4 regions of the Paenibacillus sp. FSL W8-0187 genome follow, and region 2 is predicted to be linked to each of the others. Evidence: riboswitches for the same ligand, from Rfam matches in the RefSeq annotation. Region 2 holds a riboswitch; each other region holds the start of a gene.
What was found. A riboswitch is a leader RNA that binds a small molecule or an ion and turns the genes downstream of it on or off. The one in region 2 is predicted to bind thiamine pyrophosphate.
Positions count from the first base shown of each region.

Region 1: linked by a shared signal. The riboswitch ahead of MKY48_RS03210 (ABC transporter substrate-binding protein) and the one ahead of tenA (thiaminase II) in region 2 are both predicted to bind thiamine pyrophosphate.
Region 3: linked by a shared signal. The riboswitch ahead of MKY48_RS22320 (YkoF family thiamine/hydroxymethylpyrimidine-binding protein) and the one ahead of tenA (thiaminase II) in region 2 are both predicted to bind thiamine pyrophosphate.
Region 4: linked by a shared signal. The riboswitch ahead of MKY48_RS28340 (ECF transporter S component) and the one ahead of tenA (thiaminase II) in region 2 are both predicted to bind thiamine pyrophosphate.

Region 1 covers NZ_CP150206.1:728,683-734,584, reverse strand. Annotated here, with positions in the region: gene MKY48_RS03225 (EAL domain-containing protein) at 1-9, opposite strand, end outside; gene MKY48_RS03220 (GGDEF domain-containing protein) at 215-1,753, opposite strand; gene MKY48_RS03215 (VOC family protein) at 1,990-2,373, shown strand; TPP riboswitch at 2,545-2,656, shown strand; gene MKY48_RS03210 (ABC transporter substrate-binding protein) at 2,771-3,802, shown strand; gene MKY48_RS03205 (MTH1187 family thiamine-binding protein) at 3,894-4,187, shown strand; gene MKY48_RS03200 (ABC transporter permease) at 4,184-4,939, shown strand; gene MKY48_RS03195 (ABC transporter ATP-binding protein) at 4,994-5,827, shown strand.
Region 2 covers NZ_CP150206.1:1,401,140-1,407,041, reverse strand. Annotated here, with positions in the region: gene thiD (bifunctional hydroxymethylpyrimidine kinase/phosphomethylpyrimidine kinase) at 1-165, opposite strand, end outside; gene thiM (hydroxyethylthiazole kinase) at 162-1,004, opposite strand; gene tenA (thiaminase II) at 1,056-1,742, opposite strand; TPP riboswitch at 1,886-1,989, opposite strand; gene MKY48_RS06135 (iron-siderophore ABC transporter substrate-binding protein) at 3,214-4,236, opposite strand; gene MKY48_RS06130 (iron ABC transporter permease) at 4,434-5,417, shown strand; gene MKY48_RS06125 (iron ABC transporter permease) at 5,414-5,902, shown strand, end outside.
Region 3 covers NZ_CP150206.1:4,964,877-4,970,778, reverse strand. Annotated here, with positions in the region: gene MKY48_RS22330 (nucleotidyltransferase domain-containing protein) at 1-534, shown strand, start outside; gene MKY48_RS22325 (sporulation protein YjcZ) at 652-750, shown strand; gene MKY48_RS22320 (YkoF family thiamine/hydroxymethylpyrimidine-binding protein) at 822-1,427, opposite strand; TPP riboswitch at 1,513-1,615, opposite strand; gene MKY48_RS22315 (nitroreductase family protein) at 1,798-2,400, opposite strand; gene MKY48_RS22310 (ABC transporter permease) at 2,927-3,880, shown strand; gene MKY48_RS22305 (iron chelate uptake ABC transporter family permease subunit) at 3,870-4,817, shown strand; gene MKY48_RS22300 (ABC transporter ATP-binding protein) at 4,814-5,572, shown strand; gene MKY48_RS22295 (siderophore ABC transporter substrate-binding protein) at 5,774-5,902, shown strand, end outside.
Region 4 covers NZ_CP150206.1:6,241,823-6,247,724, forward strand. Annotated here, with positions in the region: gene MKY48_RS28320 (multidrug efflux SMR transporter) at 1-83, opposite strand, end outside; gene MKY48_RS28325 (TetR/AcrR family transcriptional regulator) at 88-657, opposite strand; gene MKY48_RS28330 (energy-coupling factor transporter transmembrane component T) at 932-1,738, opposite strand; gene MKY48_RS28335 (ABC transporter ATP-binding protein) at 1,735-3,354, opposite strand; gene MKY48_RS28340 (ECF transporter S component) at 3,392-4,021, opposite strand; TPP riboswitch at 4,113-4,225, opposite strand; gene asd (archaetidylserine decarboxylase) at 4,389-5,192, shown strand; gene MKY48_RS28350 (SDR family oxidoreductase) at 5,258-5,902, opposite strand, start outside.

The DNA.
Region 1 (5,902 bases), 670 kb from region 2:
GCAAATCATGTTCGTCCTCCTTGGCAAGCTAGCTCTCACTATGCTTCTTATCGGCATTTTGAATATGATTTCTTTGCATTTTATGGATTTTATATCGAAGTTATGACCTATTTTAAGAGAAATGCGCAAGATTCGTGCAATGATTGCATCAAATTCTACAAAAATCGACTTATATTGCTTTTAACAACCTGTTGTCGATACTATGGTCATACATTCATCTACTCACCTTTTGATCCAAAAGCTGCAGCAGCATCGTCCGCTCTACATCAAAATGCCAGGGGGCGTTCCGTTCCTTCGCCGCATACATCGCTGCATCCGCACGACCAATCAGCTCCTGGTCATTTCTGGCATGATCTGGATAAACCGCAATACCGATACTCGGCGTGGTTCGGACCTCATGCCCTTCCAGCTCGTACGGCTCACTAAGCATCGTCCAGATCTCCTCCGCCATCCAGATCAGCTCCTGATCATCACCGGCCGGATGGATCATGACTGTGAATTCGTCTCCTCCTAAACGGGAAACCAAAACTCCCTTGGATTCGAGTGATTGAAGCCGGTCTGCAACCTTTCGTATCAACAAATCGCCGGCACGGTGGCCGTATCGGTCATTGACTCGTTTGAAACGATTCATATCCATATACAGCAAGCCTACACGGGAACCTGTGCGGTCCGCCTCCTTCAGCGAACTTGACAGCCTTGCATTAAAATAACGACGATTATACAGCCCCGTAAGATCATCGCGATGTGCCAGGGATTCACTCTGCATCAGACTTTCATGCAGTCGGTCCAACAAGCGGTCGTTCTCGAACTGGATCAAAATCTGCCTGAACAAGATCAGGATAACGCACAGGGAAAGGCCGGTAAACAGTCCAGTCCACCCTCCAAAATGCTGCGCCATAAGGGCAAACATCCCGCCGAGCACGCTGTAGGGAAGCAGGTACCTTACGATCAGGTTTCCGGTTGAACGAGGCTCCCGCTCGCCAACAGATGGATTACGGGTTTCAGGAGCGGACTGTCCGCCTGCGAAACTAATGAAAAATACCGATAACGTATAGAGTGGATACAGGTAGGAGCGAACCTCGATATCCAAAAGATCAACGAGATAGATGTACAGAACATCTCCGGCAATAAATGTACTTCCGCCAAGACATAACAGGATGGCCGCCCATTTCCTTAACTGTCCGGTATTAAAATACAACACCAGTGTAAAAAAAATAAGTACCATTGCGCACAGTGGATACAGCATGTCCACCCAAAGGTTTCCCCATACTGCCTCATGGACCAGACCCTGAAGCTCAGGCTTGATGAAATATTCCCATCCTACCGTCATGACCGCTATGCCAACAATCAGGATATCCAGCATAAACCGCAGCCCCCGAAACGAACCCTGAACATGCCGGAATAAATAAATGAGAGAACTTGCGAACAGGATAAGTTCGAGCCCCCAGAACAAATGGGTTAGAACTGGCAGGAAAGCGTTCTCTTTTCCAAACCAGATATTGCATGCGTGGAGGGTTCGGGCCACTGCCTCCCCCATCAATCCGAGACTCACAATAAGCCAAAACCTGCGAAGATGAACCTCAAAACGCCGACGGATCCGCATTAAATAAACGGAAGCGGCTGCAGGAGAAATAATGACTAGTACACGCTGAAGCGATAAAGCATCAGGCATCCACAGAGCGATCATTATCTGAATGAATGCATATATTATGGCGAGTCGAATCCACAGATGATCTGCTGGAGTTGGACTCATAAGCATTCCTCCTCGGCCAAAAGGTACGCTGGTTCACTTTAAGTGTGTTAGGTCTTTTGAATTAACATATCTATTTCTCATGATACTTTTTGCCCACCCAAAAGTAAAGATGAGGAAATGAAAGAAAAATCATCTTATTAGTCTGTGCACAAACAACATAACACCCACTTGACGTATAGGAATTATATGATAATATTTCAGTCATATCTTATATGAATCGGAAGGGGTGTTGAACCATGTCACAGAAACGATTGGATCATGTTGGTATTGTTGTCCGGGACCTTGAAGCTACAATCGCCTTCTATACATCCGTAGTCGGACTTGAGCTGAAGGACCGCCTGACCCATACTAATGGCGTCATCCAGCTGGCGTTCCTAGGATTTAACGGCAGCAACGAGACGGAAGTCGAGCTTATTCAGGGATACAGCGACACGCTGCCTTCGGAAGGAACGGTACATCATTTTGCAGTCAGCACGGATAACATTGAAGAGGAATATGCCCGTGTGCAGGGACTTGACGTTCCTCACTTGGACGAGGAAATCGTGACGCTTCCGAACGGGTACCGCTATTTCTTCGTGCACGGTCCCGAAGGAGAATGGATTGAGTTCTTCCAGCGCTAATCTCTGCGTAGAAGCCGTATTCAAACACTTTACCTTGTGAAAGGTTCATAGCATCAATTAATTCTCCCATTGCATTAGTGTTCTAACAAAGACCTGTCACGTTCGCGCCTCTTCGAACTAGACAGGTCTGCTGTGTTAGGACTATAATAGCGGATGTAATGATCGAAACTTCATAAATACCGGGGGAGCTGGAATTTGGCCGGCTGAGAGTGTATCCGATATGATACTGACCCTTACACCTGATCTGGGTAATGCCAGCGTAGGAAGCCCATGTTTGCGGCAGCTATTTATTTGCCGTGGTATACACTTACGCCGTCATGCGTCCTGATATCATCAGGGCGTTTTTTTTGTGGAGTTGCGAGGTAATAGAAAGAGAACTTAAAGGAGAGAAGAAACGATGAAGAAGGGAAGATGGATTCCGCTGCTTCTCGCTTGCGTCCTGCTGATGGTTGCGTCCGGATGCGGTACAAGCGGAGAGAACAAGAAGACAGGCGCCGCAGGTGAGGACAGTCAGACTTCCGGGAAGCTCCGTGACGTACAGCTGATGCTCGATTGGTCTGCCAATACGAATCACACCGGCCTGTATGCAGCGAAGGAGCTTGGGTATTATGAGGAAGAAGGGCTTAATGTCCAGATCGTCCAGCCGGGAGCAGGCGGAACGGATACGCTGGTCGCATCCGGAAATGTGCCGTTTGGCATCAGCTATCAGGAAGGCGTAACGCTGGCCAGAACCCAAGGATTGCCGCTCGTTTCCATCGCAGCGATCATTCAGCATAATACATCCGGCTTTGCGGCTCCCAAGGATAAAGGCATCTTGAAGGCAGGCGATTTTGAAGGGAAATCCTATGGCGGCTGGGGTTCGCCTGTGGAGGAAGCGGTTATGAAGTCCATCATGGAGATCGATGGTGCCGATGTCAGCAAGGTGAATATGGTCAATATGGGCGATGCCGATTATTTTACGGCCGTCAAACGCGACATTGATTTCGCCTGGATTTTCTATGCTTGGACGGGTATTGAAGCCGAGCTTCGCAATGAGCCGCTTGACATGATTTATGTGAAGGACTACTCCAAGCAGCTTGATTATTACACACCGGTGATCGTAACGAACGAGAAGCAGATCCAGGAAGACCCTGAGCTTGTCAAAGCGTTCATGCGGGCGACTTCAAAAGGATACAACTATGCGATTCAACATCCCGAAGATGCGGCAGCCCTGCTGACGAAGGCTGTTCCCGACCTGGATGCCGAACTGGTTCTCGCCAGCCAGAAATGGCTGAGCCCCCGTTATCAGGATGATGCATCCCGCTGGGGCGAACAGAAAGCCGAAGTATGGTCGGGGTACGCAGACTGGATGTTTGAGCGCAAGCTGCTGGAGAAGGAGCTTGACGCTGACAGCGCATTTACCAATGAATTTTTACCGGAGAAGCCATAAGGTTATTTCTATATTAAAGAAGAGAGACGGCCTTTGCAGCAGGCCGCCTCTCTTCCATTACAATACAGCTTGCACGAAAGGATGAGTTTATATGGCGAATACTCTCTTGAGCATTCAAGTAATACCGAGAACGCCAAACGGGACCGACAGCATCCCTTATGTAGATGAAGCGATCAAGGTTATTCAGGAATCAGGCGTGAAATACGAGGTTCATGCACTCGAAACGACCATGGAAGGAGAGCTCTCCGAGCTGCTCAGGATCGTTGAGCGCATGCACGAGGCGCTGGTGAATGCGGGCAGTCCCAGCATCATATCCCAGGTCAAAATCGCGCATCATCCAAGCGGCATCAGCATGGATAAGCTGACTGAGAAATACCGTCCATGAGAAGCTGGTGGAGTTCTGTTTGGCCGCCCGTTGTGGCGGTTCTCTTCTTTTTGGTGGTATGGCAGGCGGCAGTATCCGTGTTCGACATTGAACCCTTTATTTTGCCTGCACCGACGGCCATCGGGCATGAGGCCGTTACTGGAGCTTCCGGTCTCTTCCAGCATACAGCGGCCACCCTGCAATTAACCCTGATCGGCTTTATAATCGGTACGGCAATCGGTCTAATCATCTCGCTGGCACTGCACATGGTGCCTTTTCTCAAAACCGCCCTTTATCCGCTTCTTATTCTTAGCCAAAATGTGCCGACAATCGCCCTAGCCCCGCTTCTCATGATTTGGTTCGGCTTCGGCATGCTGCCCAAGGTTATCGTGATTACGCTGGTCTGCTTCTTCCCTGTCGCTGTTGCGGCCCTGGATGGACTCGCACGTACCGACCGCACCATGATGAATTATATGCAGATGGCGGGGGCTACCTCGTGGCAAATTTTCACCAAGCTGGAGCTGCCGCATGCCCTTCCCTCCATCTTCTCCGGGATTCGAATTGCGGCCACCTATTCGGTGATGGGGGCGGTTATCGGGGAATGGATCGGCTCGGACCGGGGAATCGGCTACTACATGATGCTGCAAAAATCCGGCTACCGCACGGATCGGGTATTTGTTGCCATCCTGGTCATCGTCTTGCTCAGCCTGCTGATGGTGCTGCTGATCACCCTGCTGGAGAAGCGGCTCATCCGCTGGAATCGAAAAGGTTGAGCCCCTTGTGAATAGACATTTCGAATCTTATATGAAAAGAGGCCATTTATCGATATGACACCTCAAGTATCCCTGCCTGTGCAGGACGGGGCTTACCCGTCCACTGCGTCGGTCTCATCAGCACCTGCCCTCGAGGTTCGCAGCCTTCGGAAAACCTTCCGCGACCGGCGCAGCGAAGTGCATGTACTGGATGGCCTTTCGCTTCAGGTACAACCCGGGGAATTCGTCTCCTTGATCGGTCCTTCAGGCAGCGGAAAGAGCACACTCTTCCATATCATCGGGGGATTAACCGCTCCGGATACGGGTTCGGTCCTCATGGATGGTCAGGACGTGACCGGGGAAAAAGGCCGCATCGCCTATATGCCTCAACAGCCAGCCCTGTTCCCTTGGCGTACGGTGGAGGACAATGTGCTCCTTCCCGAGGAGCTGAGAGGCACCACGAAAGCCGCTGCCAGGGAACATGCCCGCAGCTGGATGGAACGGGCCGGCCTCACCGGCTTCGAGAAGGCGTATCCGCACACCCTTTCAGGCGGAATGCAGCAGCGGGCGGCTTTTCTGCGCGCACTAATGAGTCCCCAGGAAGTCATGTGCCTGGATGAACCGTTCAGCGCATTGGATGCGCTGACGCGCAGCGATATGCAGCGCTGGCTGCTCGATATCTGGGAGGATACGCGCCGTTCGGTGCTGATGATTACCCATCATATCGAGGAGGCACTGCTCCTTTCGGACAGCATCTATATCCTGTCAGCCCGGCCCGGAACCATCTTGAAACGGGTAGAAGTCCCTTTCTCCCGCCCGCGCCGGGAAAACATCCTGATGGATCCGTCCTTCATCGCATTAAAAACCGAAATTTCCGCCATCATGCGGGAAGAACAGCATAAGCGCTGACCGATTAAGGCCAGCGGAATACATACATCCATGATTAGCCAAGCGCTTCGTGGAAGCTTACAAGCGAGGTTATGT
Region 2 (5,902 bases):
TACGCCGTGAACCCCCAAGGTATTCTGCACCGTGATCGCGGTAATCGCCGACATGCCGTATACACCGAGTTCCTGGAAGGTTTTCAGATCGGCCTGAATGCCGGCGCCGCCGCCGCTGTCGGACCCGGCAATCGTCAGTGCCCGGGGCACGCGAGTCTTGCTCATCGTGCGCCACCGGCGGCAGCCGTTCCCGCTTCCCGGACAGCGGCATATCCCGCCAACGAGCCTGGATGAAGTTTTGCCAGCTCATCCAAGAAAGCGATCTGGAAGCTTCCCGGTCCTTGGTCCGCCGTGCATTCCGCAGCTCTCGCCGCCGCGGCCCCGTAGAAGGCCAGACCCGCCGTACCCGCAAGCAGCAGGTCTGCTTCCACTGCGGCAAAGGCACCCAGCACCGAGGTCAGCAGGCACCCTGCGCCAGTCACCTTCGTAAGCAGAGCATTCCCTCCGGTAATGATACACACCTCTGTTCCATCGGTAATTACGTCCTCTTCACCGGTAATGGCCACGATCGTGCCTAATTCGCGTGCAGCCCGCACGGCCAGCTCAGCATGATGACTGCCAGTGCTGTTGCCAGCGTCTACGCCCTTAATCTCTCGGGCCTCCCCGACAAGATGAGCGACTTCAGCCGCGTTTCCGCGCACGAGCGAGACCTTCACCTCACTCAGAATCCGCAATGCCGACTCCGTCCGAAAACGGGTCGCTCCCGCACCGACCGGATCCAGCAGAACCGGCACACCGTGCGCATTCGCCGATTGCCCGGCGAGAATCATCGCATCCACCAGCTCGCGGTTCAGCGTGCCGATGTTCAGCACGAGCGCGCCCGCTATGGCGGCCATATCCGCCACTTCCTCCGGCGCGTAAGCCATGACCGGCGACACGCCCAGCGCGTACAAGCCGTTAGCCGTAAAATTCGTAACCACCACGTTTGTCATATTGTGAACGAGGGGGCTCGTCTGCTGTACCTTCGTTAAAAGCGCCGAAACCTCTTTTTCCCATGCATGCATATGAATCGCCTCTCTTATCTATATTGGAATTTATGTGCTTATTATGACTCCTTACAGCACCGCAGCCTCAAGCTGCACCGGCCATTCCTCCTGCTTGTAAGCCATGTCCCAAAACATATACTCCAGCTGGCAGCTCAGCATAAAATGCTCCTTCATCCGTTCCCGCTCGGCGGCCGTCGCATGCTCTGCCCATTCATCGACACGGTTGCAGAACTTGGCTGTCGCGTCTTCCCCACGGTTGCCGTAGAAATAAATCCAGTCATAGAACGGATGGGATGCATCCGGCTTCACTTCATCCAGCAGCTTGCGGCCAATCTCCAGATACGTCCATGGGCAAGGCAGCAATACGGCCATAATCTCGCCCAGACTGCCCTCATGCGCCACCGTCAGCATATGTCGGATATAATGATGCGCGGACGGAGCCAGCGGATAGCCCTGAAGCTCTTCGTAGGTCACCCCGGCGGCTGCGCACAAATTCTGATGCGGGTGCACCTCGCTGTGCAGGATGAATGATATCTGTTCGTTAAAGGTGGCGATCTCTTCCCTGCTGGTCGATTTGGATATGGCGATACCGTAAATCCGCATGTAGGCATTCAAATACTCAAAATCCTGCTTCACATAGTGAATCAGCTGTTCTCGCGCCAGGTTCCCCTCGGCAATGCCTTTTACAAAGGGATGATCGAAGATTGCTTGAAAAATGTCTCCCGCCTGCTGACGGAGCGCTTGCGTGAAACTCATTTTTGTCCCCACCTCCAACATATTGAAGAGCAGGAAGTCCGTAAGATACGACTTTTCAGACAACGCTAAAAAGCCGCCCCCGAAAACTGGAGCGGCTTCGTCAACAAGCCCGGGTGCGCCAAAAAAGGCGCACCAAGACCTCATATACGAAGGCTCCACTTTCCTACGCTAGTACGAACTAGATCAGGTTCAAAGGGTCCAAGATACGCTCTTGTCTCAGCCGCCAACGGCTCCCCTAGTGGACTTCCTATTCTTTTGTCTAATACTGTACATAGGTTTATGGATGCTGTCAAACATTAACTGTTCGTGAACGAAGCCCCACGTTCGAAGCTTTCCCATGAGTGGGGATTAGGATGATGTACGGTGGCGGAGGTCATTCGCAAAAACGCCGGCGGCCGAAACTTGTTACGGGAACACTGACGCTCGGCTGTCATGTATTCCCCAACATAATGAGTACATAAGCGTTGGGTGTCTAGGGGTATGCATGGATGGCTGGGATTATAATCGATGTAGGGGCCGGCGGGAACTCAGAGTAGCTATGGTTTAGAGGTAGATTCCGGGGTAACACAGCGTGTATAGCTGAGGCTGCTGCTGGTATTGGTGCTTACTGCCGGTCTTGTTACTACTGCTGGACTTGGTGCTACTCCTCGAGCGTAACGGACTGAGGATACGTTATTTGGCTGAGTAGGTGTGATTTTTGATAGTTATCGGACACCAGGTACGCTATTCATAGAATATGATAGCAAATGGGCCGGTAATTGTGGTAATAAGGGATCCTGTGTCCGTTAGATTTAAAAATCGAGGGCAATTTGAGAAATAAGGGACCTGGAGTCCGTTGACAGGTGGTCTTATCGCTACTGCTGGTCTAAGTGCTACTATTGATCTTGTTGCTACCTGCTGGCTTGGTGCTACTTGCTGGTCTTGGCTACTACTGATCTTGGTGTTACTGCTGGTATTGGTGCTGCTGCTGGCTCGGTTCTACTACTGGTATTGGTGCTACTGCTGATCTTGGTGCTACTTGCTGGTCTTGGCTACTGATGATCTACTGGACTTCGTGCTACTCCTTGAGCGTAACGGACTGAGGATACGTTATTTGGCTTAATAGGCGTAATTTTTGAGAGTTAACGGACACCAGATACGTTATTCATAGAATATGATGGCAAATAGGCAGTTTATTTTGGTAATAAGGGATCCTGTGTCCGTTAGATTTAAAAATCGGGGTCAAATTGAGAAATAAGGGATCTGGAGTCCGATAACAGTCAGGGGCAGCGGCACGAAGTAGGGGACTTGGTTAAGCTGTGCTGGCGTGCGGTGTGGCATGCCTTATAGCGGCAGTACTGGCGATGCTGTGATGCTAAAAAAGGAGGCGTCCCTCAAGATCTGAGATCTTTTGGGATGCCTCCTTTTTTAGCTTTTTCCTTGCATCATCTGCTATACGATAATACTACCCTGTAGCATTCGTCTTCATTCATTACTGAATGCCGTAAAACTCCTGCAACTGGTCAATCATCAGATTGGCCGCCAGGATGCCGCCTGCTGTATTCCAGATTGCATCATCCACTTTGTGGGCTTGGCCGTTCTTGACGACGTTCAGGTTTTTCCATAATGGATCGTTGATCCATTCCTGCTCGGTTTGGTTGGCGCCGCCATCCCCGGTTTCATAAGTGAAGTAGAAGAGTCTGTCGGCATCTGCCTCAGGCAAACGTTCCTTCGTGATCTCGTCAACGAAATCGTCCTTGGCGTTCTTGGTCATGTCGTTGCGGGCGATGCCGATTTTATCGAAAATGACGCCCGAGAACGTATTGGTATGGTACACGCGCGTCTTGCCAGCCATGAAACGGACCACGGAAACGGTCTCGTCCAGCTTGCTTCCGGCCTTCTCTTTGAAATCCTGAATCCGCTTGTCGTATGCAGCCAATAGCTCTTCGCCTTCGGATACCTTGTTCAGCGCCTTGGCATACAGTTCAAAATTGTTCTGCCACTCGCCGCGAAGATCCTCGGCAAAAACGGTCGGCGCGATCGCCTTCAATTGCTCGTATACTTTCTCCTGACGCATCTTGTTGCCGATAATCAGGTCCGGCTGCAGGCCCGCGATCAGTTCGATGTTCGGCTGGCTCTCTTCCCCGACAACGGTAACGCCTTCCATCTGGTCTTTAATATGTGGATACCATGGGTCACCTGTCCAGGATCTAACAGCGCCTACTGGCTTCACGCCCAATGCGAGAAGCGCCTCGGTTCCTTCGTTCGTGAGAACCACCACTTTTTGAGGGGTTCCCTTGATTGTTTCCGTACCCATCGCATGTGTAACTTCATAGGATTCGCTTGCTGCGCTACCATTGTTACCACTTGCATTATTCGTCGTGTCGCCGCCAGTATTGTTTGTATTTTCTTTCGCTGGGCTTGCTCCACAACCGGCAAGAATCACGATCATAATGAGAGCCAGCAAGCTAAACTTGAGGCCTCTCGTTGGTTTATTTGCCATTCCTTTTCCCATTCCTATCTAAATCCCCCTTGTGTCATATCCTTCTACTTGAAAATCATTATCAATCACTGATTCAAAACTATAAAGGGTTTCCTGAAAAATATCAAGATATTTATGAGAATGATTATCAAGCTCATTGACAGATCGGGTCCCTTCACCTAAAATTCATATGAACTTAATTATTCATGGACTTAAGAAAGTGAGCATATATGCGCGTATTCGGACTATTCATATCGCTATTGGCGCTGGCTGCTGCCGTCATGGGCAGCATCGCATTCGGAGTAACAAACGTACCTCTTCATCAGGTATTGGAATCGTTCACTCACTTCAACGGGAGCAACGAGCATCTGATCATTCTCACAGCAAGACTGCCCCGGGCGCTCATTGCACTTGCTGTAGGAGCAAGCCTAGCTGTTGCGGGTGCCCTCATGCAGGTCATCACGCGCAATCCGATTGCATCACCCAGCACGCTGGGCGTGAACTCCGGTGCAGCCTTCTTCATTATTATGTCAGCGGGTTGGCTGGGTATAAGCGGACTCCAATCTCTTACCTGGGTCGCGCTGATCGGAGCCGCGGTAAGCGGCGGTATCGTGTTTTTCCTAGGCAGCATCGGCAGGGACGGCATGACGCCAGTAAAAATCACCCTCGCGGGTGCCTCCATAGCCGCCTTCTTCCATTCCTTAACGCAGGGATTCATGCTCTCTGACGGCAAAATGTTCGATCAGGTGCTGGTATGGCTTGTCGGCTCGGTAGCCGGACGCGATTTGAACCAACTTGCAGCCGTGTGGCCGTACATGACCGTTGGCATGCTGGTTGCACTCCTGCTGGGCCGCCATCTGAACGCCCTCTCCATGGGTGATGACATCGCCCAGAGCCTCGGGCAAAAAACAGCCCTCATCAAGTTGTTAGCGGCAGCGGCTGTTATTTTGCTGGCCGGAGGTTCTGTTGCCGCTGCGGGCCCCATCGCATTCGTCGGGATTATCATCCCGCATATCGTTCGGCATTTAATAGGAAATGATTATCGCTGGATTCTGCCTTACAGCGCGGTGCTCGGTGCACTTCTGCTGGTGACGGCCGATCTCGGCTCCCGATATATTGCCATGCCGAAGGAAGTCCCGGTCGGCGTGATGACCGCAATCATTGGCGTGCCGTTCTTCGTGTACATAGCCAGGAAAGGAAGACGAGCACAATGAATAAACACCGCATATTCCGCTCCAGGAACGCTAAAGTATCGTTTATGCTAGAGAGAAGAACACTATGGGTATGTCTGATCCTATTCGTGCTTTGCATCGCCGCCATGATTATTAGCACAGGCACAGGAAGCCAGTTTGTTTCGCCGCTTCATGTCATGAAGGCATTGTTCGGTAACGCTCCGCCCATGGAGCAGGTTATCGTTATGCAGCTAAGGCTGCCCCGAATTATTATCGCCGTGCTGATCGGCGCCGCTCTCGCCGTGGCGGGGGCTATTCTGCAGGGCGTCATCCGCAACCCCCTGGCCTCCCCCGACGTCATCGGTATAACGGAGGGAGCATCACTTGGAGCGGTTCTCTTCATCTTCATATTCACAGGCACCGTATCGATCCATTGGATGCCGCTATTCGCCATCCTTGGTGCTTTTTTCATAACCGGACTGCTGTACGTGCTTGCTTGGAAAAATGGCGTATCACCGCTGCGGCTA
Region 3 (5,902 bases), 3.6 Mb from region 2:
ACGATAGAGGCACATGGGTGGATCGCGGAAATATTTATATTGTCTTTATCCTCCTATCGCGAATATTTCGATGAGGGAGTGATCGCGGCGAATCCTTCATTGCAGCGGATGGTCGTAGAAGGGACGGTGCTGCACGCGCTGCCTGAGGGGGAAGAGGTGCAGGCGGAAGCTCGAAGCGACTTGAATTACGGACCCATGCCCTTGATGCTAACCGACATTAACGAATACCGTTATATGCTAACCGAGTACCTGCTGGATTTGCAGAGTCCCCGAAGGGATGCCGAAAAGTGGTTTACGGTGCACAAAATAGCGGCGATTCTCTGTGATTTTGTACTTAGGGTGAACCGGGAGTGGACGGGTGAAGGGAAAACGCTGTTCCGTCTGTTCAACCGCTATGACTCGATCTTGGGAGAACGATTGGAAGCAGCGCTCACGGCGATGTATCGCCAGGATGATCCTTCAGTTCTTATGGCATTCACCGAGGAAATGCTCCATCCGTACGGAGGCAAGCTTCTCATTGGTTATGAGGAATAGAATTTCCTTGCCAATATAAAAAGAGGCGTACATTAGCCGTGACACTAGCACGAGACGGGAAATACTATAATAGTGTGATTACATCACGTCATTCTTTAAATCCAGGAGGGGATCTTCATGAGCGGAGTATATGGCGGCGGTGGATGGAACAATTCAGTAGGAATTATTTTGGTTCTCTTTATCCTGCTCGTAATTATCTTGAGTGCTTGGGTTTAAACCGTCAAGATTCTTGGCAGTAGTGACAGGAAGCCCGGCGCTTGCCGGGCTTTTGTCTGCCTCAATAAAGCTCAATTCGATGCGGCTTTGACCGAAGGGCTGTGTGCGGACACAACCGCAGTCATGACCAAATGGCTGCTGTCGGATTGAATCGCATGTAAAAACGCCTCTTCAAGGGATCCAAACACCTGGGCCAGTGACCCATCCAATCGGCTGGCGTAATGAACGCTTCCGGCGAATGTCCCGGCTGCCTTCGTACGATTAACTTCACCGTAGATGACATCCATGTAGTCATCGGTACCCATGGGGTATAGAGCGAATTGGCAAGCAGTCTCAATATCGGCATGTTCCCCGATGTCGTTGTTTAAGAGAGTCGAATCCTCAGTCATATATACATCGGCGTCCGTATCTCCGGGGCAACCGATGGAATAAGTACCATTAAAAACGGTATGCACGCCACTCGCTGCAGCATAGGCGAATATCGCCCTTGTCACATCAAAGACATGCTCTGCACGTCCACGAATACAGGTGCTCACATCATCTGTCTGAATCCATACCTTCCCCGTATCCACGGAATGTAGTGCGCCCATGATGACCTCCACAAACCGGTCCGTCATGGGAAATACCGAGAACCGGCACCCGACGATCCGACTGGTTCCGCATACAAGCTCATTCATTGTTATTTCCTCCCCATGATATAAGTCCACGCAAAAAAAACCGCACCCCGTGAAGAAAGTGCAGTTATGCCTACGAAAAGAAATAAACATAAATGCTACACTTCCCCACGCTAGTATGACCTAGATCGGGTGTTAAGGGTTAACGGCAAACCGCCGTCTCTCAGCACATGGCACCCCTAGTACAGCCAACATCCTATGTAGTTGGTTATCGTAAGTTTGCCCGGAGCTTCTGTTATCTTAGAAGTTCGAGGGTTCTTACTTGACTAATTGTATCGCTTAGTGATCGGTTTTTCAATCTTTGTCCATTATAAAAGGACCGCCTATCCAAGTTGCGGAAACTTAGGAAGGCGGCCTTTTTTCATCTATTTAATTAGTTGTATACTTTTACGCGATCTTCAAGCGGTGCAAATTCTTTCTCGCCTGGTTCAGCAACCGGCTTACCGAAAGGCATTTGAGCAAGCAGCTTCCAGCTTTCCGGGATGTTCCATTCGGATTTTACTTTTTCGTCGATCAGCGGGTTGTAGTGCTGCAGGGATGCACCCAGACCTTCTGCTTCAAGGGATGTCCATACTACAAATTGCAGCATGCCGTTGGATTGGTTGGACCAAATCGGGAAGTTGTCGGCATAAGCGGCAAAGTTCTGTTGCAGCCCGGCAATGACGTTGTTGTCCTCGAAGAACAATACCGTACCGTAACCAGCGCGGAATGCGCCCATTTTTTCGGCAGTGGATTTGAATGCTTCTTCATCGCCAACGACTTCCTTCAGGATGCCTTCCGTGATGTTCCACAGTTTATCATGCTGTTCGCCAAGCAATACAACGACGCGTGCACTTTGAGAGTTGAAAGAAGACGGGGTATACTTAACCGCTTCGTTTACGATTTCCTGAATACGCTCGTCCGAGATAACGGATTCTTTGCTAATCCCATAATAAGAACGGCGACTTTTGAGTGCAGTTGAAAAATCTTTAGACATTGAAAAAAAAACCTCCTGGTGTAATCGAATTTGCATACGCCTGATAAGAAGATGTCCTTTACTTCAAGCAAATATGCATGTTGCTTATTTAGCAATATTTTTAATTATCATTCCATATTAACTTACGTTTAGTTAGGAATAATATTTATGTTAGTATATTAATATAACTTAGAGTAATTGTCAACGACTTTTGATTAAATATAATTTCCCTTATCTATTAAATATGAATTGAATCCGTTTGGCTTTTTGAGAAGCTTCATTATATGGAGGCTTAACGAAAGGAGTGCTTCCTACCTGAGGATATTAGCTATGTCTTCTCGAAACTTCATATTATGAACAATTCATGAACAAAATATACAAGTATGAACAAATTAATTGATTTTGATTCTCAATTACACTTGTCGAGCCAGAATGAGGATGATATAATGCATATCAGAGCGCGATTGATAATCAATCTCAATGAGAATGGCGTTGGAAATTGCGAGATCCCGGATATTTTAGAGACATACGCATAGAAGGAAGAGCCATGAAGATTAGATACTTATTTGCAGCCGTTGTGGTACTCTCGATAATTTCATTATTTATTGGAGTTAAAGATATCTCGCCACTGCAACTATTCTCGATGACAGAACAACAACAGCATATTATGCTTGTAAGCCGGATTCCTAGGCTTGTCAGTCTTATATTGGCGGGTGTCAGCATGAGTATCTGCGGATTGATCATGCAGCAGCTCAGCCGCAATAAGTTCGTATCGCCGACCACAGCAGGTACGATGGACTCTGCCAGACTGGGGATTTTGGTAGCCATGCTCGTCTTCACGACAAGCGGTCCGCTTATCAAAATGCTCGTGGCATTTGTATTCGCTCTGGCAGGAACCTTTATCTTCATGAAGATACTGGATCGGATTAAGTTCAAGGATGCGATCTTCATCCCGCTCGTAGGGCTGATGTTTGGTAATATCGTCAGTTCGATAGCCACCTTCTTTGCATACAAATATGATCTTATTCAGAATATGTCCGCATGGCTTCAGGGTGATTTTTCCATGATCATGAAGGGCCAGTATGAAATGCTCTATATTAGTATCCCGCTTTTGATTCTGGCGTATCTGTTTGCCAACAAGTTTACGGTGGCCGGAATGGGAGAGGAGTTTGCAACCAACCTGGGTCTTCACTACCGGAGAGTTGTGAATCTGGGATTGGTCATCGTGGCGCTGGTTACGGCATCTGTTGTGCTGACGGTCGGCGTGATTCCGTTTCTTGGTCTGATCATACCTAATATTGTCAGTTTGTACTTAGGAGACCACTTAAAAAAAAGCCTTTCGCATACCGCGCTGCTGGGGGCCGGGTTCGTACTGTTCTGTGACATCCTGGGCCGGATCATTATTTATCCCTATGAAATTCCGATTAGTCTAACCGTGGGCGTACTCGGAAGCGGTATATTCATTTTCTTACTGATGAGGAGAAAGGCTTATGACTTATAAAGCCAAACTCGGCCTGTTGGCCGCAGCGGCAATCATCCTGGTGGCAGTCTTTCTGTTCATTGATCTTGGCGGCAATTGGGATTACGCGCTTCCAAGAAGAATCAAGAAGGTGCTTGCCATCATTCTGACCGGCGGAGCGATCGCTCTGTCTACCACGGTGTTTCAAACGGTCACGAATAACCGGATACTGACGCCAAGCGTTATGGGATTAGATTCCTTATATGTACTGATCCAGACCACCGTCATCTTCGTCTTCGGATCCTTCACGCTGTACAAACTGGGCAGCAACGTTAACTTTCTGATCAACGTCGGCGGGATGATCCTATTCGCCGGAGTCTTATATAAGATTCTGTTCAAAAGGGAAGGAAACAACATTTACTTCCTGCTGCTGATCGGCATGATTTTTGGAACCCTGTTCTCGAGCATGTCTTCTTTTATGGAAGTGTTGATTGACCCGAACGAGTTCCAGTTTGTGGCCGACAAAATGTTTGCCAGCTTTAACAATGTGAAGACCGAGCTTCTGGTCCTGTCGGTCATTGTCGTTGTGCTGACCTTGCTGTACTTTGCCCGATTTGCCAAGTACCTGAACGTGCTGGCGCTTGGCCGTGAGCAGGCGATCAACCTCGGCGTGAATTATGATTATGTTGTGAAGCGGCTTCTGATTGTGGTTGCAGTTCTGATCTCGGTGGCTACCGCTTTGGTAGGTCCGATCACATTCCTCGGGCTCCTGGTTGTCAATGTTGCGTACGAAGTTATGAAGACGTACAGGCATTCGTATTTAATTGCAGCATCCGTACTGATTAGCATTATTGCACTGGTCGGCGGTCAATTGGTTGTAGAACGGGTGTTTACGTTCTCTACAACGCTCAGCGTCATCATCAATTTCATCGGCGGTGTCTACTTCATATACCTGCTACTAAAGGAGAGTAAAGCATGATCCAGGTTACGAACGTATCGAAAGTCTATGGCGGCAAAAAAGTCGTTGATAACGTGTCGGTTACGATCCCAAAAGGTCAAATCACTTCCTTTATCGGCCCGAATGGTGCCGGCAAGAGTACCTTGCTGTCCATGATTAGCAGATTAACAGGCAAGGACAGCGGACAAATTACGGTGGACGGTAAAGAGGTTAGCCAATGGAAGAGCGGCGATCTGGCGAAGAAGGTTTCCATCCTGAAACAATCCAACCATATCAGCCTCCGTCTGACGGTGCGTGAGCTTGTATCCTTCGGTCGTTTTCCTTACTCTCAGGGCAGATTGAACGCGGAAGATGAGAAATACGTAGATGAGGCGATCTCTTATATGGAGCTTGGGGATATGCAGCATAAATATCTTCATCAGCTCAGCGGCGGTCAGACCCAGCGTGCCTACATTGCGATGGTTATCGCCCAGAATACAGAGTATATCCTGCTGGATGAGCCTCTGAACAATCTGGACATGAAACACTCCGTACAGATTATGAAGATTCTCAGAAAGCTTGTCGCTGATCTGAACAAGACGATTGTCATCGTGATTCATGACATCAACTTCGCTTCCTTCTATTCGGATTACATCGTGGCATTGAAGGATGGAGCCATTGAAAGCGAAGGGAAGACCGAGAACATCATTCAGAGCAATGTGCTTCGCGGAATCTATGACATGGACATTGAGATCGAAGAGATTAATGACAATCGGGTATGCGTCTACTACGGCTAAGCGACATGGTAGTAGAGAGTAGAGGATAAGGATTCTGGGGGAACAGAAGCACGGAATCCTTAATCATAAACAAGGACAGGGCTGCCTTGGATACAGGACGGCATGGTTTAGTCTGTTCATATTAAATTACATATTCAACCATGAGTTCAAATATATGTTGGATTGTTAAAGCGTTTAAATATAAAAATGGGGTGTGAAATAATGAAAAAATGGTTAGCTTTATTTATGGTAGCAATGTTCACGCTTGTACTTGCGGCTTGTGGTCAAGATAATAAAACAAGCGGCGCAGGCGGCGGAGATGCAGTTGGAGATACACCGGCTGCAACCGAT
Region 4 (5,902 bases), 2.6 Mb from region 2:
TTGCTGAATCCCTCCGACAGCTTCATGTTCAGTGTCCCAGCCACTTCAAATAGAATAGCCAAACTTAAATATAACCAATGCATAATCTCAAGACTCCTCCCGTTTCTCTGCGGCAATGCCGAACAATAAGATGTCCATGACGGACTGCAGCAGCTCCCCTAGCGGCAATTGATGCTTCACCGTTGCCCTCGAATCATAAATCTGATGGAGCGAGCCGAGATACAGATCAATGAATAGCGGCATATGAACTCGTTTGATGTTTCCCTCGGCCATCCCCTGCTCCATCAGCTCAGTAACAATGCCCCATTCCTCTCTGAAAAAGGTGTCCAGCTTCTCCCATTGCGCATAATGCGAGCGCTTCAGATCCGGCAGCATTCCCAAATCCATCTTCTCCATCTCCTGCGGCAGACAGATTAGAATCTGATGAATCTTCTCCAGAACGGTAAGCTCCTCATCCCCAGCAATTTCATGTTCGCGCTGCTGAATATGCCGGATCATTCCGTCGATGATATGTTCGACAATCTCTTCCTTGGATGAAAAGTGCTCATAGATCGTCCGTTTACTAATTGCAAGGCTGCGGGCCAGATCACTAACCGTAAAAGTAAACCCCTGCCGCTGAATTAAGCGGATCGTTTCATTCAATATTCGCTCGCGCAAGTGAACAAACTCCCCTTCTGGTACTGTAAATACTTTATCGGTACCATTAGTATTATAACGCCTCCATCGGCATAAAATCCAGACATGATTTCTATAAAATATACGTGTGAAGAAAAATGCGATCCGTGCACTTTCTCAAGAGCCGGACCGCCGCTTATAATAGAAAATTTTTCTTGCGAGATAAACAGGCTAGACCCTCTGGAGTTAATCTGATCTCATAAAAAAAGAACCCGCTTATACACCTTAAGCAGGCTCTCATTGAGAAAACAGCCCATTAATCAAACCGCACGTCGCCAATGCCGAACCAAGGAAAATTTCCTGCTGCAACATAGGCGCAGAACGCGGCAGCTGTCAGTAATCCGACGACCAGAAGATCGTAGCGGGAATAACGAGATGGGTAATAATACGTTCGGGCCTTCGCCCGGTCTCCGTCAAATTGCTTGGCCTCCATCGCAGCGGCTACCCGATGGGCCCGGCGGATGCTCTGCGCCAGCAGCGGCACCACATACAGTCCTGCGCGATTAACCATGCCGCGAATCCCGCGAATCGGGCGAACTCCTCGCACTTTCAAGGCTTGGCGGCGGATTACATATTCCTCCCACACCATGGGCAGCAGCCGGATCGAAGCCATGAAGCTGTAGGCATATTTGGGCGCCAGCCTCAGCTTCTGCATCAGGCTGTAGAATAAATCCACCGAGGACGTTGTCGTAACGAGCAGCAGTCCCTCCGAAGCAAAGGCAATTCCTTTAAAGCCCAAATGCAGCCCCCGGTAGAAGCTTTCTTCCGATACCCGGAACAATCCCCACTCCCACCAGATCGTCTCCCCCTTACCGAACAGCATCATGGAAGAGGCGGACGATATGAAGGCAAGCAGAAACGGAATAAAGAACAACAGCATTTTCCACGGCTTCACCCCGCTGAGCACCACCAGACAGACCATAAAGATAAGCGCCTGATACAAAACAAAATCAAGATCATGGGTCAGCACCGTCATGAAAAACAGCGCACAGATCAGTCCCAGCTTCACCACCGGATTCGCCCGGTGCAGCCAAGTGATCCGCACGGGGTTCCATATATTCATGCGTTCACCCCCGTGAGGCGTTGATCGGCCGCGGCTAAGATACCCCGTGGGTCGGCAGCGCCGTTTACTCTCTTAGCCGCCTGCTCGGATGCAATCCCGCCAGACCAGCGCGGGGAAGGCATGCTCGAAGTCAGCTGTCCCTCCCGGACTTCCCATATATGCGTGGCCACCCGCTGCGCGATCTCCATTTCATGCGTCACCATGAGAATAGCGGTTCCCGCGCGGCGCAGCTGCTCGCACATCTCCAGAATCGCAAACGTATTCCGCGCATCCTGTCCGAAGGTTGGCTCATCCAGGAGCAGGACGGACGGCTGTCTTGCCATGGCCGTAGCCACGCTCAAGCGGCGCTTTTGGCCTGTCGACAGCTGGTACGGATGCCTAGCCTCCATGCCTTTCAGTCCAAAGCGTTCAAGACAGCGGTCGGCCTGCGCCTTCGCTTCCTCCGGCGGCACATGATCCACCAACAGCGAGTAAACCACCTCATCGCCGATGCGCTCCGTCAGGAATTGAAGCTCCGGATTCTGAAACACGAATCCGATTTGGCGCAGCTGCTGCTCTCTCTTCTTTCGCACCTTCCGGCGCTTGCCCTGAATGACCTCTTCCCCGCAAAGCACATAGGTCCCTTCGGCGCGAAGCAGCCCCATCAAACTGAGCAGCAGCGAGCTTTTGCCTGCTCCGTTCGGTCCTACCACCGCAATGAATTGTCCCGGAACCACCTCGGCGGAAGGGAGGGTGATAACAGGTTTATCCCATCTCATTCCCCTAAAATTCGCCAGTTGAATGACAGGTTCCCCATGTTGAGCGTACGGCGGAGCAGCCTCATACAAGAGATTGCCCAGCGCGTCGACCAGAGCAAACAACTCTCTGCCCGCCCGGGTCTGAGCATAATCCTCCCATACGCCGGGATACCAGATTCCATAGGCTTGGAGTTCCTTCTCGTATTCAGCGAATATCGCTGCTGGGGGACCTTCGCCCAGAATCACCCCATCCGGGCTGAACAGCACGACACGATCCACATATTGGGCCATTTCTTCAATCCGGTGTTCCACGATGATCAGCGTACGCCCTTCCGAAACGGCCTTCACCGCGGACCAGATTTGCTCCCTGCCTTCCGGGTCGAGCAGCGCAGACGGCTCGTCAAGGAACAGCACTTCCGGCTCCAGCAGCAGAGCCGATGCCAGCGCAAGTCGTTGCTTCATGCCTTGGGACAAATGCCCGATCGGCATATGGAGCTCCTCAAGATCAAGCCCCACCTCGCGCAGGGCCGCTTGCATTCGATCCTTCATCTCGTCACGAGGGACACTTAGATTTTCCAGTACGAAAGCCAGCTCTTCATCCACGTACGGCATACAGAACTGGGTATCCGGATCTTGAAATACATAACCCCAAGAGCGTGGAATCAGCTGGGCCTCGCATTTCATCGGCACCTCCGTCGCGCGGGGAATCATCCCGCTAAGCACCTGCAGCAGCGTGGATTTGCCACAGCCGCTCGGACCGAGCAGCAGCACCTTCTCCCCGCGGACAGCCGAGAAGGAGAGGTCTTTGAACATCAATCGCTCCTCGCCCGGATACTTCAGACGCAATCCCTCCACATACACGGCCGGTTCCGGAAGCATCTCAGCAGACTGAGCCGGAACCGGGCTAACCGTGGCATTAGACATGGCGCGGATCATCCAGTGCTTCGTAATCCTTCTTCGACGCAGGACGGAGCAGGGATGTCACGCCCGTACGGTCGAGCGCTTTAGCCAACAGGAGCATAAGAAGGCCTGCAATGACGGCGCCGCTAAGTACCCGCATACCGTATTTAGCGAGGAACATCCACGTCTGCAGGTCATCCGTATAGCTGTAATAGAAGTCCATGATCATCGAGCCGATGGCTGCACCGGCACCGGCAATCGCCAGCGTCCACGCCGAGGTGCTCCGATAACGGAACGCCGCGAATACCAATTCAGCCCCCAGTCCTTGAATGAGGCCATACAGCAGTAGGGTCAATCCCCAGCCGCTGCCAAACAGCACTTCTACGTGGGCCGCCGCCACTTCCGCGATAATGGCCACTCCCGGCTTCCGGATCAACAAGTAAGCAAGCGTGGCTGCAGCGAACCACATGCCGTATAACAACTCATCCGCTTCAAAGAACAGCGGTTTTAATAGATTGTAAACCGAACCCCAGAAGTGATAAATGACGCCAAGCACCAGTGATACCAGTACCGTAACCAAAATATCGCTTAACCGCAGTCCTTTTCGGGGCTGAACCCCCAACTTCTCTTGCACAGACGTTCCCATAACAACACATTCCCCTCTCCACCTCTATTTTTGTGTAAACACAACAAAAAACCGTCTGGAAAAACGCGCAGACGGAAAAATAGGCCCTATGTAGGCAGGGTCGGATATTCTCTACGCTGGCATTACCCAGTTCAGATTAACGGTCAACAGCGGATAGCAGCTGCAATCTCAGCCTGATTCACTCAAGCCCCCGTATTCCTATTCGGTTTTATGTTAACTTTAAAATACACATTCACTCCGGAATAAGCAAGAACCTTTTTTCAAAAATGGCTATTTATTGATTTCCATCTCATTCTATGTCAATATCAGAGTGATTGGCTTTTCCACCAACGTTTATTGCTGACACCTATGCACAAAGGAGAATGACATGGCTAAACAATTGCTGCGTCTGATGACTGAGCTGTCTTCCCGCAAGTGGCTGTCCCGAATCATGGGGCATTGTTCCCACAGCCGGCTGAGCCGTCATCTAATACCTGCATTCATACGAATTTATCAAATTCCGGCGCACGAAGCGGAGAAAGAAATCAACGAATACCGCTCACTGAACGAGTTCTTTTCCCGCCGGTTAAAAATAGGCCTACGCGCCATAGATGACACCGCCGACGCCATGGTAAGCCCAGTCGATGCCACAATTTCGGCAATGGGCGTCGTCAACGCCGGTACCATTCTAAGCGTTAAGGGACAGGATTATACCTTGAGCGAGCTGCTCGCGAAATCACCGAGAATGGAAAACTACATCCACGGTTATGCATTTGTATTGTATTTAAGCCCGACCGACTATCATCGCATTCATTCCCCGGTAACCGGTGTTCAGGCGGAAAGCGAGCATTTAAAGGGACGCGTTTACCCCGTGAACGATTTTGCGATGACCCATATCCGGAATGTGCTCAGCCGCAATGAGCGCCTCATTACCTATATTGCGCATGAGTTCGGCGAAGTTGCCGTCGTGAAGGTCGGAGCCATGAACGTAAGCAGCATCCGTTATGCTGACGAGAGTGTGAAGAAATACGAAATCGGCGATGAACTCGCGTACTTTGAATTCGGCTCTACAGTTGTACTTTTGACGGAGAACGGCACGTTTACCCCTCGCGGTGACCTGGAACCCGGCTCCAAGGTGAAGATGGGAGAACTGCTCGGTTTGCTTCACCCGTCCCCAGCCAGAAAAGGGTGATTCCATCTACCTTACCAAACATCGCATGACAAGTTAAGGCTATAAATCATTGGCTGCATGAATGATTAACGCCGGCCCAGCATCCGATAAATGATCCGCTGAAACAGCCGATCCGGCAGTCCGCCCTTGATCCATGCGGTCGCCCGCGTGCCTCGGGGCAGCATATAGCGGAACCTGGGCTTAGCCATGGACGCAATTTTTGCCACAAGCCTGGCTACCTCCTGCGGATCCCCGCTTCCTTTGGCTGTCCGCTCGGAATAGTCCAGCACGCCCTTCAGCAGACCGCTGTAGGGTGATCCTTCCTTCACCGTAAGCTCCCCAAAGCTTTTGTTCCAGATCGGCGTGCCATAGGCACCAGGCTGGATCAGCACGACATCAATGCCAAAGGGCATCACTTCCATGGACAGGCTTTCGCCAAACCCTTCCAGCGCAAATTTGGAGGACGCATAGGGTCCATAACCCGGAAATCCGACCACGCCGCTAATGCTGCTCATGAGAATGATTTTGGATTTTCCAGTTCGCCGGAGCAGCGGCAGCATATGCTGTGTCACCGATACGGTCCCGAAAAAATTCGTCTCCATCTGCTTTCGCCAGCCGCTGAGCGGCACTTCCTCCACCATGCCGCCTACCGCCTCCCCGGCATTGTTAACCAGCACGTCCAAGCGGCCATACCTCTGCTCCAACTCCAAGGCAGCGGCCTTGACTTGTTC